Regions from separate parts of the Pseudomonas sp. GW823-FHT05G12 genome, predicted to be linked through region 3. Evidence: riboswitches for the same ligand, from Rfam matches in the RefSeq annotation. Region 3 holds a riboswitch; each other region holds the start of a gene.
The links. Region 3 has a riboswitch for cobalamin ahead of AC3RCM_RS17720 (TonB-dependent receptor). Riboswitches for the same ligand answer to the same signal wherever they lie in the genome.

Region 1 (4,204 bases), 1.1 Mb from region 3:
GCAGCGTGGAGGCAGGGTTGTTGGCCAATGCCTGACCGACCCGCGTCGGGCGGGCTACCAACTGCCCGGTACAATTCGGGCAGCGGCCTTGGAAGCGAGTTTCGGCACAGGCACGGCAGAACGTGCATTCGAAGGAGCAGATCATAACGTCGGGGCTGTCACCCGGCAGGTCGGCATCACAGCACTCGCAGTTGGGGCGTAGTTCCAGCATGGGCATGACTCCTGTTCGCAGGCGGGAACCCGGAGTCTGCTACGCCCGAGGCAAGGCTGGCAATGTTCAGTCGCCAGGGCGGTACAGGTGGGCATGCCCGGCACGGTACAAGGCCGATTCGGCGAACGGTGTATCCCCCAGGACGTGGCCTACCAGGATCAGCGCCGTGCGCCGGAAATCCTTGGCCGCTACGCGTTCGACGATATCGCCGAGGTTGCCGCGCACCCAATCCTGGTCTGGCCAGGTGGCCCGATGCACCACCGCAACCGGGCAGTTCGCGCCGTAGTGCGGCATCAACTCATCGACAATGCGTGACAGGTGCTTGACCCCCAGATGAATTGCCAGGGTGCTGCCATGGCGCGCCAGGTCGCCCAACTGTTCACCCGGCGGCATGGGCGAGCTGTCGCCGTAGCGAGTAAGGATCACCGTCTGCGCCACTTGAGGCAAGGTCAGCTCGCAGCCGAGCAGGGCGGCGCTCGCTGCCGTGGCGGTAACGCCGGGGATGATCTGGTAATCGATGCCCAGCGCCTGCAGGTGGCGAATCTGCTCACCGATGGCGCCGTACAGGCTGGGGTCGCCGCTGTGCACCCGGGCCACATCCTGACCTTTTTCGTGTGCGCTGCGCATGGCAGCGATGATCTGTTCCAGGTGCAGTTCGGCGCTGTTGATCACGGTTTCGGCCTGGTGGCCTTCGAGCACGGCGGCGGGTACCAGTGAACCGGCATAAATGATCACCGGGCACTGACGAATCAGCCGTTGGCCCTTGACCGTGATCAGCTCCGGGTCGCCGGGGCCGGCACCGATAAAGTAGATGGTCATGCAAAGTCCTGGCAAGAAAGAGGGGGCGAAACGCTCAGCAGGCCAGGGCGAGCGTCGCCGGGCCCAGTACCTGGCGCGTCAGCAGCAGCCTGGCCGTACCCTGCCGCTGGCTGGCCAGGGCCAGTGCCGCGCTCTCGGCTACGCCCCAGCAGCCACTGTGCCTGTGGGCAAAGGCGGAGCGGTGGCTGAGCAGTGGTTCATAGGGTTGCAGTTGCGCGCCATGGTACAGCACCAACGGCAAACCGAGGTGCTCTGCCAGTTGCAACAAGCCGGGCTCGTCGGCCTTCAGGCTGATGCTTGCGATGCCGCGCAGGTCAGCCAATGCCAGGCCCTGTTTGTCCAGGGCCTGGCACAGCAAGCGTTGCAAGGTATCCGCCGGGCAACCCCGGCGGCAGCCAAAACCGGCATAGAAGGCAGGCATCAAGCCTGGCTGGAACGGCGGAACAGCCAGGCGCTGAGCAGCCCCAAGGCCAGCCAGAAGGCGGCGTTGGTCAGCCAGGAGGCGACTTTGAACTGGGTTTCCAATGCTTCAGGGGCCAGGCTTTCGTGCACCTCGGGTTGCGGTGCACCGATCACATGAGGAATGACCAGCAGCACGGCGCCCAGCGCCTTCAGCAACCAGTGGCGGGCGAACACCAGCAAGGCCAGGCCCAGCGCTGTGGCACTGGCTGTACCGACCCACCAGGTCTGGCGTTGCCCCAGGTCGGCGGCCGCCGTACCCGGCAGTTCTGGTGGCAAGCCCAGGGTTGGGGCCAGGCAGAACACGGCGAAGCCAGCCAACCCCCACAATGCGCCAGTGGCGGCGCGTTTGGGTTCGCGAAGGCTGTACAGGGCGGCGAGGATCAGGGCGAAGCCGACCGCAACCACCAGGTTGCCGCCTGTGGTGGACAGCACGCGCTGCCAGCCGTCTTCCGGCGACCAGGCTTCGGCGCTGTGTTCATGAGCGGCAACTTCGCCACCGTGTTCGTGGTGTGCGGCCGGGGCCGAGGACTCGTAGGTTTCCGCCTCCAGAATCAGCGGAGCCACCCAGAAGCTTTGCAGCAAGGTCAGCAACAGGGCTGCAAGGAGCCCGCTGAATCCCGCAGTACGGGCAATGCGCGTGATCATCAGGCGTACTCAGTGGCAGGGGAAGGCGGCGCTGTGGCGGGTGTCGTGGGCGGCGTTGTGCACGGCCTCGATGTGCGAGAACCCGGCAAAGTAGACCAGGCACAGACCCAGCAAGCTGGCACCGACGGCGATGGTTACACGTTGGCTGAGCGTAACGGGGGTAGCAAGGCTGTGTTGTTTGGCGCTGGTGACGGGCATGACGCGATCCTCTGCTTTTTGTGGGCAATGGGCGAGCGCGGCAGCCCCGGACGTGGTCGCCCAAGGGAATGCAACAGCGCCCGCCCACCGCGGGGTGTTCATGAACGCCAGGCCGGTCTCCGGGCTTGCGAGGAAGAGCTGGGCTCCTGGAACGCGTCACCTTCCCATGCCGTACTACGAGGCACAGTGGTACAGACGCTTCACTCGCTTACCGTTGCGGGGGCAGCACCGGCATTGTCCGGCCCTGCTGAAGGGCCTGGGACGCACCGGTTTCCCGTTTCACCCCCTGAGGGGCACCTGAACGCGAGGCATAAGGAGAGCATGGGGCGGGCTTGGCGTCAATGTCATACAGCGCGCGAGGCCGTTGAACAGCAGGTACGGCAGGCTCAGGCCTGCAGTCTTCTTCCTGCAGGCAGAAGTGCAGAAACCGGGCGATCACCCGCGGGCGAATGCCGCCAGCTTGTCGCCATCCAGGCGGTAGCGCACCCACTCATCCTGCGCCTCGGCCCCCAGTTTCTGGTAGAAGCCGATCGCTGGCTCGTTCCAGTCCAGCACACTCCATTCCAGACGCCCACAGTTGTTCGCCAGCGCTTCGCGGGCAATGTGCTGCAACAACTGCCGGCCGGCGCCATCGCCGCGTTGCTCGGGGGTTACGTACAGGTCTTCCAGATAGATGCCATTGCGCCCGAGCCAGGTCGAGTAGCTGTAGAAGTACACGGCAAAGCCAATTGCACGGCCATCACGCTCGCACATCAGGGTGTGCACAGTGCTGCCTTCGTCGAACAGGCTGTGCTCGATGTCGGCAAGGGTGGCGACCACCTCGTGGCGCGCGCGTTCGTACTCGGCCAGTTCGGTGATGAAGGTGAGGATCTGCTCGGCATCGGTACGAACGGCAGGGCGAATGGTGAGGCTCATGGTGACGGCTTCCTTGATCCGGATTGTCGGTACAGTGATGTGTATCTGCGTAATTTAATCGAACTGTATCGGTTGCTGGGAGTGGCGCTCCGTTAGTGTGACAGCACCAATAAAGAAAGTGGAATGCCCGCCATGCTTGCCTCTGCCGACCTGCTGACCGCCTTTGTGCTGTTTGCCTTTGTGTCTTCCATCACCCCGGGCCCCAACAACACCATGTTGCTGGCCTCGGGGGTGAACTTCGGCGTGCGCCGCTCGGTCCCTCATGCCTTGGGTATCAGTTTTGGTTTCATGATGATGGTGCTGGCCGTCGGCCTGGGGCTGGGTGAGGTATTCAAGGCCTGGCCACCCCTGTACACGGTGCTGCGCTACGCTGGCGCCGCCTATCTGCTGTACCTGGCCTGGAAGATCGCCACTTCCGGGCCGGTCGGCACGGCCGCGTCCAGTGCCCGCAAACCGCTGGGCTTCTGGGGTGCGGCGGCGTTCCAGTGGGTCAACCCCAAGGCTTGGGTGATGGCGGTAGGGGCGATTACCACCTACACGCCAGCGCAAGGCTATGTAACCAACGTGATCGTCATTGCGGCCTTGTTCGCTTTGGTCAACTTGCCCAGCGTGGGGGTATGGGTGATGTTCGGCAGCGCCCTGCGCAACCTGTTGCAGAATTCGCGCTGGCTGATGCTGTTCAATGTCGTGATGGCCCTGTTGCTGGTGATTTCCCTGTACCCGCTGCTATTTGTAGAATCAGCGTTTTCCTGACCCCGAGAGTACAGTAAGCCGATGCAGTTGATTCCCTGGTCCCACGAATGCGCCGAAGGTTTCACCCTGCGTGGCTGGCGAACTCCGGCCAGTGGCAAACCACTGCTGCACTTTCTGCATGGCAACGGCTTCTGTTGCCTGGCCTACCAACCGTTGCTGATGCGCTTGGGCGAGCATTTCGACCTGTGGCTTTGCGACGTT
Region 2 (4,204 bases), 1.3 Mb from region 3:
CGAGTTGACCCAGGCCATTGCCCTGAAGCTGTAGCTGCAATTGCTCGCGCATATCCCAGCGCTCGCCAACGGTGTCGAAATCCTGGGGCTTGATGCTGCCTTGCTCGATGCGCTCCAGCGCCGCAATCACCGGCCCCACTTGGGCCAGGTCGGCCAGTGTGGTGCTGCGCTCGATGACTTGCTGGTCCAGCAAATGGACAGGCCCGAGGCGCCGACAATGGCCGCTGCTCGGTTCACGCCGGCCGGCAAGAATCTGCCCTAGCAGGCTTTTGCCCACGCCATTGCGCCCGACCAGGCCGGTGCGGCGTTGGTCGAAGGTTTCGTTGAGGTTGCTAAACAGCGGCCTGCCATCAGGCAAGGCCAAGGAGACGCTGTCCAGCGTCAGAATCGACGTGTTCGTCATGCACAACTCCACAAATGCCGCGACATCTCCGGAACGAACCGGAGGCTGAAGACTGGCCGTCGAAAGGACGGCGGCATCAATGGCGCATTGGACGAACACCTCGTCATTTAGAGAATGCGTAGCCTAACGGACCGTCTGGGGCCGGGTAAAGCACCGGCTGCCGGTTGGGGCTCAGCGCTGCGTCTGCAAGCGCTTGGCCCAGTCTGCGCCGTGGCCGTGCGCGCAGGCTTCTTCACTGTCGAATCGCACATGCCAGGCCGGATGGTCCAGCTGAATGCCGGCTTGCTCCAGCGCCAGAGCGGTAAGTGCCAGCATGCGCGCCTTCGCATCACCGACCACGGCCGCTGCCTTGTCGGCCTCTTGCTCGAATACCCAGGTAATACGCAGGCTGCTCGGAAAGTCCTCCGGGTTGAGGCGATGGGTTAGCCAACAGAAGCCGACAATCTCCGCCTTGGCGGTTTCGCAGGCATCGGTCAGGCACGCGACCAACTCCCGCTCCAGGCGACCCATTTCGCGTTTGCCCAATGCCTTCACGGGTTGGCCTCGTCATCGATCTGCTGGCAAAAGCGCAGGCGGTTGCCGAACGGGTCCCACACCTGCATCTGCAGGCCCCAATCCAGGCGCTCGGCCTCGGGCCGGGCGAAACCGTACTGTTTACCCTGCAATTCACGCTCCAGCGCGTGCAGGTCGTCGAGGCGGGCGAACACGGTCGAGCCAGGGCAGGCATCGCCATGGTGCTCTGAAAGGTGCAGGATCAGGCCATCACGGTGGATCTGCATGTACAACGGCAAGTCCGGGCTGAAGCGGTGCTCCCAGTCCAGGCTGAAACCCAGGAAATCGAGGTAGAACTCCTTGGCCTTGTCGATCGAGAATATGCGCAGTACAGGTATGGCGGGGGCGAAGGGCATGGTGCGTCCTTGACCGTGGATAAGGCGCCACTGTAGCGCACTTGCGCCCAGCGTTGTCGACCGGCCCCGCAGCAATGGTTGACCACCCGCCAGCCACTGCGTAGCCTTGCCACTTCGAGGTTCTTCGGCCTTGCCGAAGCTAAGACGGGAACGCGGTACAAGCCGCGGCTGCCCCCGCAACTGTAAGCACCGACAACGGATCGACACAGCCACTGCGCCAGCGCGCGGGAAGGCGTCATCCCGCCAGCCCGCTGTTCGACTGAACGGGGACATGGAACGGTGCAAGCCAGGAGACCTGCCTCGTCACGTTTTCGACTTTCAACCGGGCGGGGTGATCCGGTGGCGAACAAGCCCGGCCGGCCTGGCCTGCGGCTGTCGTCCTGCATGCCCGCGCCACACTGCCAAGGGCAATGCGACATGAAAACACTGGCCAAGCTCCCCGTCACCATCGTCACCGGCTTCCTCGGATCGGGCAAGACCACCTTGCTGCGCCACATGCTCGACAACGCCCAGGGGCGCCGCATTGCGGTCATCGTCAACGAATTCGGCGAACTGGGCATCGATGGTGAAATCCTCAAGCAGTGCAGCATCGGTTGCACCGAGGAAGAAGCCAGCGGCCGCGTCTACGAGCTGGCCAACGGCTGCCTGTGCTGCACCGTGCAGGAAGAATTCTTCCCGGTGATGCGCGAGCTGGTAGCCCGCCGTGGCGACCTCGACCACATCCTCATCGAAACCAGCGGGCTGGCCCTGCCCAAGCCATTGGTACAAGCGTTCCAGTGGCCGGAAATCCGCAACGCCTGCACCGTCGATGCGGTCATCACCGTGGTCGACAGCCCGGCCGTGGCCGCTGGTACCTTTGCCGCCTACCCGGACCAGGTCGATGCCCAGCGCAAGCTCGACCCTAACCTGGACCATGAATCGCCCCTGCACGAGCTGTTCGCTGACCAACTGGCCAGCGCCGACCTGGTGGTGTTGAACAAGGCCGACCTGATCGACGCCGAAGGCCTGGCCAAGGTGCGTGCCGAGGTGGCCGAAGAACTGCCGCCGGCGGTGAAAGTGATCGAGGCCAGCAGCGGCAAGCTGCCACTGGAGGTGCTGCTGGGCGTGGGTGCCGAGTCCGAGGCGCATATCGATGGCCGCCGAACCCACCACGATTCGCACCACGATGGCGACGATCATGACGATCATGACCACGACGCCTTCGACTCCATCTCCATCGACCTGCCTGAAGCCGACGAAAGCCTGCTGCTCGATGCATTGACCCAGTTGGTGGTGGAGTTCGGTATCCTGCGCGCCAAAGGCTTCGCCGCCATCCCGGGCAAGCCGATGCGCCTGCTGGTACAAGGCGTGGGCACCCGTTTCGACAAGCACTTCGACCGCGCCTGGCGCGCCGACGAGCCGCGCATCACCCGCCTGGTGCTGATCGGCCAGGACCTCGATGCTGCCCAGCTGGAAGCGCGCCTGCGCCAGGCGCTGGGCGCCTGACCCATGCACCTGCTGCGGACCCAGCCCGGTGGTTTCGTACCGGATGACAGCATTGCCGACCTCGGCCAGACACCCGCCGAGCTGGTGATTCTCTGCAGCGGCGATTCACACCTGGCATTGCTCGCCGACACCGCCGAGCAATTGCCCGAAGACTTTCCCAGCCTGCGCCTGGCCAACCCGATGCAGGTGCAGAACCATGCCTCGGTCGACCTGTATGTCGACCAGGTGCTGCGCCACGCCAAGGTCATCCTGGTGTCGCTGCACGGTGGCGTTGGCTACTGGCGCTACGGCGTCGAACAACTGGTCGAGCTGGCCGCCCGTGGCGTCCAGCTGATTCTGGTGCCGGGCGATGACCGCCCGGACCCGGAGCTGACCAGCCTGGGCAACGTCCGCGGTGAGCAGGCCGAGCGGCTTTGGCATTACCTGCGCCAGGGCGGCAAGGCCAACGCCATCAACCTGTTCAACTGCCTGGCCAGCCAATGGCTGGGCCGCGACTATGCCTGGGACGAGCCGCAGCCTTTGCCGCGCACGGCGGTCTATCACCCCGCCAAGGGCAGCGCGACACTCGAGGACTGGTACCCGCACTGGCACCCCGAGCAGCCAGTGGCGCCGCTGCTGTTCTACCGTTCGCACCTGCAAGCGGCCAATACCGCGTTCATCGACGTGTTCTGCCAGCGCCTGCAGGCTGCCGGCCTGAACCCGTTGCCGATCGCCGTGGCCAGCCTCAAGGAAAGCGCCTGCCTGGAACAGGTCGAAGCCTGGCTGGACGAGGTCGGCGCCGAAGTGCTGGTCAATACCACCGGTTTCGCCTTGTCCAGCCCCGAGCGCCCCAACCTGCGCCCGTTTCGCCGCGACATCCCGGTGCTTCAGGCAATCTGCGCGCAGGACAACCAGCCAGGCTGGGAAGCCAGCGAGCAGGGCCTGGGCGCGCGCGACCTGGCCATGCACATTGCATTGCCGGAGCTGGACGGGCGCATCATCACGCGCCCGGTCAGCTTCAAGGACATGGCCTGGCGCAGCGAGCGCAGCCAGTCCGACGTTGTCTGCTACCGCGCCCACCCCGAGCGCATGGACTTTGTCGCCGAGCTGGCCCGCCGCTGGGTCGAGCTGGCCCGCCTGCCCAATGCCCAGAAGCGTGTGGCATTGGTGCTGGCCAACTACCCGACCCGGGATGGCCGCATTGGTAATGGCGTCGGCCTGGACACGCCCGCCGCCGCACTCAACATCCTCAAGGCGCTGCAGGCCGAAGGCTATCCGCTGGCCGAGTTGCCGGGCAGCGGTACGCAACTAATCCACCAGCTGCTCGGTGGGGTGACCAACGACCTCGACCACCTCGACCAGCGCCCCTGTGCCCAGAGCCTGAGCCTAGCCGATTACCAGGTGGCCTTCGAGCGCCTGCCGCAGGCCA
Region 3 (4,204 bases):
GTCGCGAAGTACGACCGCGGCATCCCCATCAACCACTGCTGGCCGCTGAACGCCGACTGCACATACTCGCGATCGAACAGGTTGTTCAACTGCAACCCCAACTTCACATCCGGCAACACCTGCCAGGCGATGTTGGCATCGACCACGGTGTACCCGGGGGCGCTCTGGGTATTGGCGGTATCGGCATAGCGCTCATCCACATAGCGCGCCCCAATGCCGGCCTCCACCTGCTGGCCGAAGCCTTTGCTCAACCAAAGGTTGGCGGTACGCCGTGGCACGTTGGCCGGCCGGTTGCCTGCCCGGTCCTGCGGCATGCCGCCGACCATTTCGTCGAAGTCGTCGTACTTGGCGCGTACCAGCGATGCGTTGGCCGATACCTGCCACTGATGGGCCAGGGCCAGCTCCAGCGTCGCTTCCAGGCCATCGGAGGTCTGCTGCCCGGCTTGTTGCTTCTCGTGCGTGATCGGGTCGTCCACCAGCAGCTTTTTCTTGACGATGTGGTAGGCGGCAAGCGTCCATTCGCCACGTCCCTGCCAAAAGCGCTGCTTGAGGCCTGCCTCGGTCTGCTTCGCCTCGGTCAGGTCATAGTTCATCTGCGCGGGGCTGAGGCTGATGAGGTTGTTGACCCCGTCCTCGCTGGTCGAGTACTGGCCGTACAACGACAGGTCGTCGTTGAGTGCGTACACCAGCCCGACGCGCCAGTTGCCCCCTTGCAGGCTGCGATCGCTGCGGCTGTCGTTGGTCAGGTTGTCGCGGTCGATGTGGTTCTGGTCGCGACGCACACCGGTAACCAAAGACAGGCGGTCGCTCAATTGCAGGCGGTTTTCGGCAAACAGGGCAAAGGTATGGGTGGTCGAGAGCGTTTGCGGCCGCAACGGCGAGGCGCTATGAAACCAGCCTGGCTGTGGCTGCCACGGGTCGATGTAGTCGCCGCCCACATCGTTGTAGGGTGAATTGCTGTCGACGTTGAATCGCACCTTGTTGTACTCGGCACCGAGTACGGTCTTGCTGGCCAGGCCGAACAGGCTGTGGTCGAAGGTGAAGGTCTGGCGGTCACCGAACTGTTCCTGGTTGTGCTTGATCTCCAGGTAGCTGCCGCGCAGCAGCTGCTCACGCCCGGTGTCCCAGCTGTAGTCCTCGGCGTTGCGCCAGTGGCGGCGGCTTTTGATGTAGTACAGCTGGTTGCTGGCGCTGAGCTGGTCGTTCAGCGCCCAGTCGGTCGTGAGCCGGGTCCATTCATCAACGTACTGCTGCACGTCGTTCTGCACGTTGTAGTTCTTCTTGCGCAGGCTGCTGCGGTAGTGGCCGTCGATCAGCGGGGTACCGTAGTAGTTGGCAGGTTGTGCATCGCCGCGGTCATGGGCCAGCGTGAAGCTGAGGTCATCACTGGCATCGAAACGCAGCGCGGCGCTCAGGGCCAGGCTACGTGAAGTGGTGCGGTCGACCCAGCCATTGCCGGCCTGTTGGTTCAGCGTCAGGCGGTAGCTCAGGCGCTCGCTGAGGCTGCCGCCGCTGTCCAGGCCGAGCTGCTGTCGGTCCCACGAGCCGTAACCCAGGCGCAGGTGGTTGCGCACCTCGCCGGCAAAAGGTTTTTTCGGGATCACGTTGATCACTGCGCCGGTGGCGCCTTCGCCATGCAGTACCGAGGCCGGGCCGCGAATCACTTCGATGCGTTCGACCATCCACGGGTCGACCGGGAAGGTCTGGGTGCCGGCACCGGTGTACAGGCGCGCGCCGTCGAACAGGGTCATCACCGAGCTGTGGCCGGCAAAGCCGCGGGCAGACAGGCCAGTACCGCCGTCCCCCGGGGAGCCGACGAAGGTGATGCCCGGCGAGCGGGTCACTGCATCCTGCACCGTGATGTTGTTGCGCTGCTGAATCTGCCGTTCGCTGATGCTGCTGGTGCTGGCCGGTGTTTCCAGGGCGCTGAGGCCAAGGCGCGAGCCGGCCTGGGTCGGCGTGGCCAGGTCGATGGCGCGGCTGTCCTGGGTGTCGGTGATGGCCGTGGAAGGCAGGGCCAGAGGTTGCGGGTCGCGGTCATCAGCCAGCGCCGGCAGGGCGACGGCCAGGCAGGCCGCCAGGGGGTGAAGCTTGAACATACGGGACATGTCGTTCCACTGCTGCAGGAATGAATGGATCCCGGTGGAAAACACGCAAAGGCGAACCATGCAGGCAGGCGCGCGCACGGATTCCGGCCTGCGCCCGCCCACCGCGGGTTGCCAAGTGAAGCTCCAGGCCGGTCTCCGGGCTTGCGAGGGGCATGAAACCTTCACCTTCCCATGCTTGAGCACAGTGGTATCTCGAAGGGTTCGCTCGCTTACCGTTGCGGGGGCAGCACCGGACTTGTCGTGGGCAACACGACGCACCGGTTTCCCGTTTCACCCTGCGCGCGGCGGCGCAGGGCACCTGAAACTGGCGCGCATCTGACCACTGAAATGCTGGGGCGTCAAATGTTGGCGTGCTGTGAATGCTGAGAAAAAACAACAGGTTGTGCGTTCTTGGGGTGCCGATACCCCTTTGGCAAGAACATCAGGCCCCAGCGTGATGAGCTTGCCGGGAAGGCAGGCTTGCCTGAGATGGCTAGCGCCCGCGGCGCCGCGATACCCGTGCCTCGATGTTCTTGCGCCCGATCAGCAGGGGTGGCTTTTCCACCACCGGCTCATCCGCCAGCCACTTGTACATCACCAGGCAGTCCACCAGCCCCAGGCGGGCATGACGGTAGGCCTTGGGCAAACGGCCGACTGTTTCAAAGCCCAGCTTGTGCCATAGCGCCACGGCCACTTCGTTGCTAGCTACCACCGAGTTGAACTGCAATGCCAGAAAGCCTTCCTGGCGCGCCAGCTTTTGCGAGTGTTCGCACATCAAGCGCGCTACGCCCCGGCCGCGCGCCTGTTCGCAGACCATGTAGCCGCAATTGCCCACATGCGCACCAGGCCCGGCAGCATTGGGCTTGAGGTAATACGAACCCAGTAGCTCGCCATCTTCTTCGGCCAGCAGCGTGTGCAAGGGCAGCTCCAGCCACAGCTGGCGCGCCTGTTCGAAGCTCAGGGCCGGGTCGAAAGCGTAGGTTTCACGGGCTTGGACAATGGCCTGGAAGGTGGGCCAGAAACGATCGAAATCGTCCGGCGTCATGGGGCGAATGTGGATCATGCGGGTTCCTGCGCGGGGTGAGCCGCTCAGTCTGGGTGGCGCGGCGCCGTCGCGCAAGGGCGGCGACGCCGTTTGTGCTCAACCGTTGGCCTTGCCCACCGCGTCCATTGCACGGGCGGAGTACACCAGCGCGGCACCGGCGTTCATGGCCACGGCCACGCCGAGGGCCTCGGCAATTTCCTCGCGGCTGGCACCCGCTTTGACGGCCTGCTGCGAATGCACGGCGATACAGCCGTCGCAGCGGGTGGTCACAGCCACGGCCAAGGAAATCAGCTCGCGGGTCTTGGCATCCAGGTGGTTGGTCTTGGCGCCTGCACCGCTGGCGGTCATGTAGCCGGCTACGGTGTCGGGTGAGAGTTGCTTGAGATCGCCGATGCCGGCCATCAACTGCTTACGGTAGGCGTCCCAGTCCATCATGCTCATCGTCTTCACCTTGGGGTGGTTGCGAGTGGAGCTTTCAGGCTAGTCGAAACGTGGCACGTGCGAGGCGGTACTTTGGTGGGTAAACGCAGGCCACTCGTACAGTGGCCTGCGTTGCGCCTTCAGATGTAGATGAACACCAGCACCAACGCCGCGACCACTGCCCATTTTTCCAGGTAGTAGCGCATGCGGTTGCGCTTCTTCAGCGCCTTGCCACGCTCGCGGATCTTGTAGATGCGGGTGAACAGGCGGTTGATGCCACCGGTCTTGTCGCTGGCGTCGTTGGGCGCAGCGGCAGCGGCCATCACGTTGCGGCTGAACCAGCGGTTGAACGCGGTTGCCCAGCGGTACTTGAGCGGGCGTTCGACGTCGCAGAACAGGATGATGCGGTTGTGCTCGGTGGTGTTGGCTGCATAGTGGATGTAGGTTTCGTCGAAGATCACCCCCTCACCATCGCGCCAGGCGTATTTCTCGCCGTCCACGTCGATGTAGCAGCCGTCGTCATTCGGCGTGTCCAGGCCCAGGTGGTAGCGGTACGAACCGGCATACGGGTCACGGTGGCGCACCAGCTTGGCTCCCGGAGGCAGGGTGGCGAACATGGCGGCCTTGACCGTGCCGATGCCTTGCAGCAGCT
Region 4 (4,204 bases), 810 kb from region 3:
GAGCGGTAAAACAAAAAAGTCACATCTTTTTCGATAAAATTTGCAAATGGCCATGATAGAGGGCATAGTTTCACCCTTCTAAAGGATTACAGACACGGTCGTGCCCATGCTGAAGCGCTTCGCACCCCTCGTGCCACTCGCACTCGTGACCCTGCTTTTTGGCTGCGCGGCCCAAGGCCCGGTATCTCAGCCCCAGGATCACACCCCGATCACTGCACAATCGGCAATCAAGGCCAAGGCCTCTTCCTCGTCGGTATTCGGCGAGCCGGAAGAGCTGGCCACCGAAGATGACCTGGCGTCTTTCTCCGGCGGCAAGCCTTACCAATTGCCGGTTCTGGCTGACAGCATTCTCGAGCGCGGCATGTCGTTGATCGGCACCCGCTACCGCTTTGGTGGTACCTCGGAAAAGTCTGGCTTCGACTGCAGTGGCTTCATCGGTTACCTGTTCCGCGAAGAGGCGGGCATGACGCTGCCGCGCTCCACGCGTGAAATGATCAACGTCGATGCGCCGAAAGTGGCCCGCAACAAGCTCAAGCCAGGTGACTTGCTGTTCTTCAGCACCAATGGCCGCGGCCGGGTAAGCCATGCCGGCATCTACCTGGGTGACAACCAGTTCATCCATTCCAGCAGCCGCCGCAGTGGCGGTGTGCGCATCGACAGCCTCGGTGATCGCTACTGGAGCAAGACCTTCATTGAAGCCAAGCGCGCCTTGGCCATGGCGCCGACCAACATCGCGCGCAACTGATATCAAAATGATGTACCCTGCCGCGGCGGTGATGCTTTGAAAAAAAGCTCGCCGCCGTGCGCATTTACAGAAAGCGTCTAATCTAAACTCTCAACTCTTTTCGGCTGCAGCGCAGCGGTCTCAGACAGGATGTTCTGGCCATGGTAAAGATGGCGCGCTTCGCATTTCTCTCCTTGGCAGCCTTGCTGGCTGCATGCTCCAGCCGTGCGCCTGCGCCGGCCCCTGTGGTACAGCCGCAGGTTACCTATAGCCAGCCCAGTCCTTCACCGATTGCCGATGACGTGCTGATTCGCGCCATTGGTCTGGTAGGCACGCCCTATCGTTGGGGGGGCAATACCCCGGACTCCGGCTTCGACTGCAGCGGCCTGATCAAGTATGTGTACCGTGATGCTGCTGGCATCAGCCTGCCGCGCTCGACGCGAGAGATGATTGTCATGCGCGCACCGACGGTGGATGTCAGTTCGCTGCAGTCTGGTGACCTGGTGTTCTTCGCCACCAGTGGCGGCTCGCAGGTCAGCCATGCCGGCATCTATGTCGGGGACGGCCGCTTCGTACATGCACCTTCCACCGGTGGCACCGTGCGCCTGGACTACCTGTCAAACAGCTACTGGGCCAAGGCCTACCTGCAGGCCAAGCGGGTGATTCCGCAAGGGCATCTGGCACAGAACCCTTGATGTCCATGCCTGTCTAGCGGCCCCCTCGGGCTCGGGGCCGATACCGGCTGCCTGGATTCAAGGTGTTTTGCTCACCCGCCAGACCACCCGCTTCGATTGACGCTCCCGGTGCAACCCTCTAACCTTCGCGGCGTGTTTCAGGTGCCCTGCCAGCCCCGACTGGGCAGGGTGAAACTGGGAAGCCGGTGGGCGCCAGCATGGCGCGATTCCGGCGCTGCCCCCGCAACGGTGGATGAGTAAAAGGCCGCGCAGGGCCACTGGGTGCCAGCATCCGGGAAGGCGCGCAGGCCAGGGCCAAGGCCCACTCACAAGCCCGGAGACCGGCCTGATACTGCCAACGGCATCACGGAGGGTGATGCGCGGTGCACCGTGGCGCCCAGCCATGGCCTCTGCGCGTTCTCCGTTTGCCTGCCTATTACCTGTCGCCGCGCATTGCTGTGGTGCCAGCCAGCGGAGAACCCTGATGAGCGATTCCACCGAACGCGACGAACGCCACCTGGCGCGCATGCAGCGCAAGAAGGCGGTCATCGACGAACGCATCGCCAATTCCCCTAACGAATGTGGCCTGCTGCTGGTGCTGACCGGCAATGGCAAGGGCAAGAGCAGTTCGGCCTTCGGCATGCTCGCGCGCGCCTTGGGCCACGGCATGCAATGCGGTGTGGTGCAGTTCATCAAGGGCCGCAACAGCACCGGCGAGGAGCTGTTCTTCCGTCGCTTCCCCGAACAGGTGCGCTACCACGTGATGGGCGAGGGCTTTACCTGGGAAACCCAGGACCGCCAGCGTGACATCGCCGCTGCGCAAGCCGCCTGGGCGGTGTCGCGCCAGTTGCTGCAGGACCCGGGTGTACAGTTCGTGGTGCTGGACGAGCTCAACATCGCCCTCAAACATGGTTACCTCGACCTGGACCAGGTACTGTCCGACATTCAGGCCCGCCCGCCCATGCAGCATGTGATTGTCACTGGCCGCGCTGCGAAGCCCGAGATGATCGAACTGGCCGACACCGTGACCGAAATGGGCATGCTCAAGCACGCCTTCCAGGCCGGTATCCGCGCACAGAAAGGCGTCGAACTGTGAGTCGATCGCGGCACTGCCCCGCCGTGTTGATCGCGGCGCCGGCCTCTGGCCAGGGCAAGACTACCGTCACTGCTGCGCTGGCCCGCCTGCACCGCAACCTCGGGCGCAAGGTGCGGGTGTTCAAATGCGGGCCCGACTTTCTTGACCCGATGATTCTCGAACGGGCCAGTGGCGCGCCGGTGTATCAGCTGGATCTGTGGATGATCGGTGCCGAGGAAAGCCGTCGTCTGCTGTGGGAAGCTGCTGGCGAGGCTGACCTGATCCTCATCGAAGGGGTGATGGGGCTGTTCGACGGTACCCCGTCAAGCGCCGACCTGGCGCGCCACTTTGGCGTGCCGGTGCTGGCGGTGATCGACGGCACAGCCATGGCCCAGACCTTCGGCGCCCTGGCCCTGGGCCTGGCGCGGTACCAGGCCGATCTGCCGTTCGCCGGCGTGCTGGCCAATCGGGTAGGCAGCCTGCGTCATGCGCAACTGCTCGAAGGCAGCCTGACCGAGGGCTTGCGCTGGTATGGCGGCTTGTCCCGCGAGCGCGGCATCGAGCTGCCCAGCCGCCACCTGGGCCTGGTGCAGGCCAGCGAGCTGAATGACCTGGACACCCGCCTCGACGCTGCCGCCGAAGCGCTGGGCGCCAGTTGCGATGCGGCGTTGCCGCCGCCAGTCAGCTTTGCCGAGCCGGAACCGCAAGCCAGCGTTGCCTCGCTGGCCGGTGTGCGCATTGGCGTGGCGCGGGACGAGGCGTTCGCCTTCATCTATGGCGCTAACCTCGACCTGTTGCGCAACCAAGGTGCCCAGCTGGTGTTCTTCTCGCCGCTGCACGACCACGAACTGCCGGCGGTAGACAGCCTGTATCTGCCGGGTGGTTATCCTGAGCTGCATCACCATGCGCTGGCCGCCAACGCACCGATGTGCGAGGCGATCCGCGCCCACCACGCGCAGGGCAAGCCATTGCTGGCCGAGTGCGGCGGCATGCTGTACCTGCTCGATGCCCTGACTGATGTGGCCGGCGAACGTGCCGAACTTCTCGGCCTGCTGCCGGGTGAGGCGACCATGCAGAAGCGCCTGGCTGCCCTGGCGCTGCAGGCGGTGGAGCTGCCGGAGGGGACCTTGCACGGTCACACCTATCACCATTCGCTGACCAGCACTGCGCTGGAACCGATCGCCCGGGGTCTGAGCCCCAACGGCGGGCGGGGCAACGAGGCGGTTTATCGTCTGGGCCGGCTGACGGCCTCTTACGTGCACTTCTATTTCCCTTCCTGCCCGGATGCGGCGGCGGCGCTGTTGCGACCATGAATGATCACGCCTACAGCGACGCCGAGCGCGCCGCCATTTACCGGGTCATCGGCGAGCGCCGCGACATGCGCCATTTTGCGGGTGGCCAGGTGGCGCCCGAACTGCTTGGCCGCTTGCTGGCCGCCGCGCATCAGGCGCCCAGTGTCGGGCTTATGCAGCCGTGGCGCTTTATCCGCATCACCCAGCGTGACCTGCGCGGGCGCATCCAGGCCTTGGTGGAAGCGGAGCGGGTACGCACGGCCGAAGCGTTGGGCGAGCGATCCGATGCCTTCATGAAGTTGAAGGTGGAGGGCATAAACGATTGTGCCGAGCTGCTGGTGGCGGCCTTGATGGACAACCGCGAGCCACACATCTTCGGCCGCCGCACCCTGCCGGAGATGGACCTGGCCTCGCTGGCCTGTGCCATCCAGAACCTGTG

Region 1: another riboswitch for cobalamin. It lies ahead of AC3RCM_RS12335 (CbtB domain-containing protein); the one in region 3 lies ahead of AC3RCM_RS17720 (TonB-dependent receptor).
Region 2: another riboswitch for cobalamin. It lies ahead of cobW (cobalamin biosynthesis protein CobW); the one in region 3 lies ahead of AC3RCM_RS17720 (TonB-dependent receptor).
Region 4: another riboswitch for cobalamin. It lies ahead of cobO (cob(I)yrinic acid a,c-diamide adenosyltransferase); the one in region 3 lies ahead of AC3RCM_RS17720 (TonB-dependent receptor).

What each region holds. Positions count from the first base shown of each region.
Region 1 covers NZ_CM179501.1:2,728,712-2,732,915, forward strand. The annotation lists gene AC3RCM_RS12315 (DUF1272 domain-containing protein) at 1-211, opposite strand, end outside; gene cobM (precorrin-4 C(11)-methyltransferase) at 278-1,030, opposite strand; gene AC3RCM_RS12325 (cobalamin biosynthesis protein) at 1,065-1,451, opposite strand; gene AC3RCM_RS12330 (CbtA family protein) at 1,451-2,137, opposite strand; gene AC3RCM_RS12335 (CbtB domain-containing protein) at 2,147-2,335, opposite strand; cobalamin riboswitch at 2,429-2,651, opposite strand; gene AC3RCM_RS12340 (GNAT family N-acetyltransferase) at 2,771-3,250, opposite strand; gene AC3RCM_RS12345 (LysE family translocator) at 3,374-4,003, shown strand; gene AC3RCM_RS12350 (alpha/beta fold hydrolase) at 4,025-4,204, shown strand, end outside.
Region 2 covers NZ_CM179501.1:2,612,034-2,616,237, forward strand. The annotation lists gene AC3RCM_RS11860 (ATP-binding cassette domain-containing protein) at 1-403, opposite strand, end outside; gene AC3RCM_RS11865 (hypothetical protein) at 575-937, opposite strand; gene AC3RCM_RS11870 (glyoxalase superfamily protein) at 934-1,311, opposite strand; cobalamin riboswitch at 1,412-1,628, shown strand; gene cobW (cobalamin biosynthesis protein CobW) at 1,729-2,796, shown strand; gene cobN (cobaltochelatase subunit CobN) at 2,800-4,204, shown strand, end outside.
Region 3 covers NZ_CM179501.1:3,867,794-3,871,997, reverse strand. The annotation lists gene AC3RCM_RS17720 (TonB-dependent receptor) at 1-2,108, opposite strand, end outside; cobalamin riboswitch at 2,218-2,425, opposite strand; gene AC3RCM_RS17715 (GNAT family N-acetyltransferase) at 2,581-3,150, opposite strand; gene AC3RCM_RS17710 (carboxymuconolactone decarboxylase family protein) at 3,229-3,573, opposite strand; gene lpxO (lipid A hydroxylase LpxO) at 3,693-4,204, opposite strand, start outside.
Region 4 covers NZ_CM179501.1:4,680,345-4,684,548, reverse strand. The annotation lists gene AC3RCM_RS21385 (C40 family peptidase) at 107-745, shown strand; gene AC3RCM_RS21380 (C40 family peptidase) at 886-1,419, shown strand; cobalamin riboswitch at 1,542-1,762, shown strand; gene cobO (cob(I)yrinic acid a,c-diamide adenosyltransferase) at 1,883-2,494, shown strand; gene AC3RCM_RS21370 (cobyrinic acid a,c-diamide synthase CobB) at 2,491-3,786, shown strand; gene bluB (5,6-dimethylbenzimidazole synthase) at 3,783-4,204, shown strand, end outside.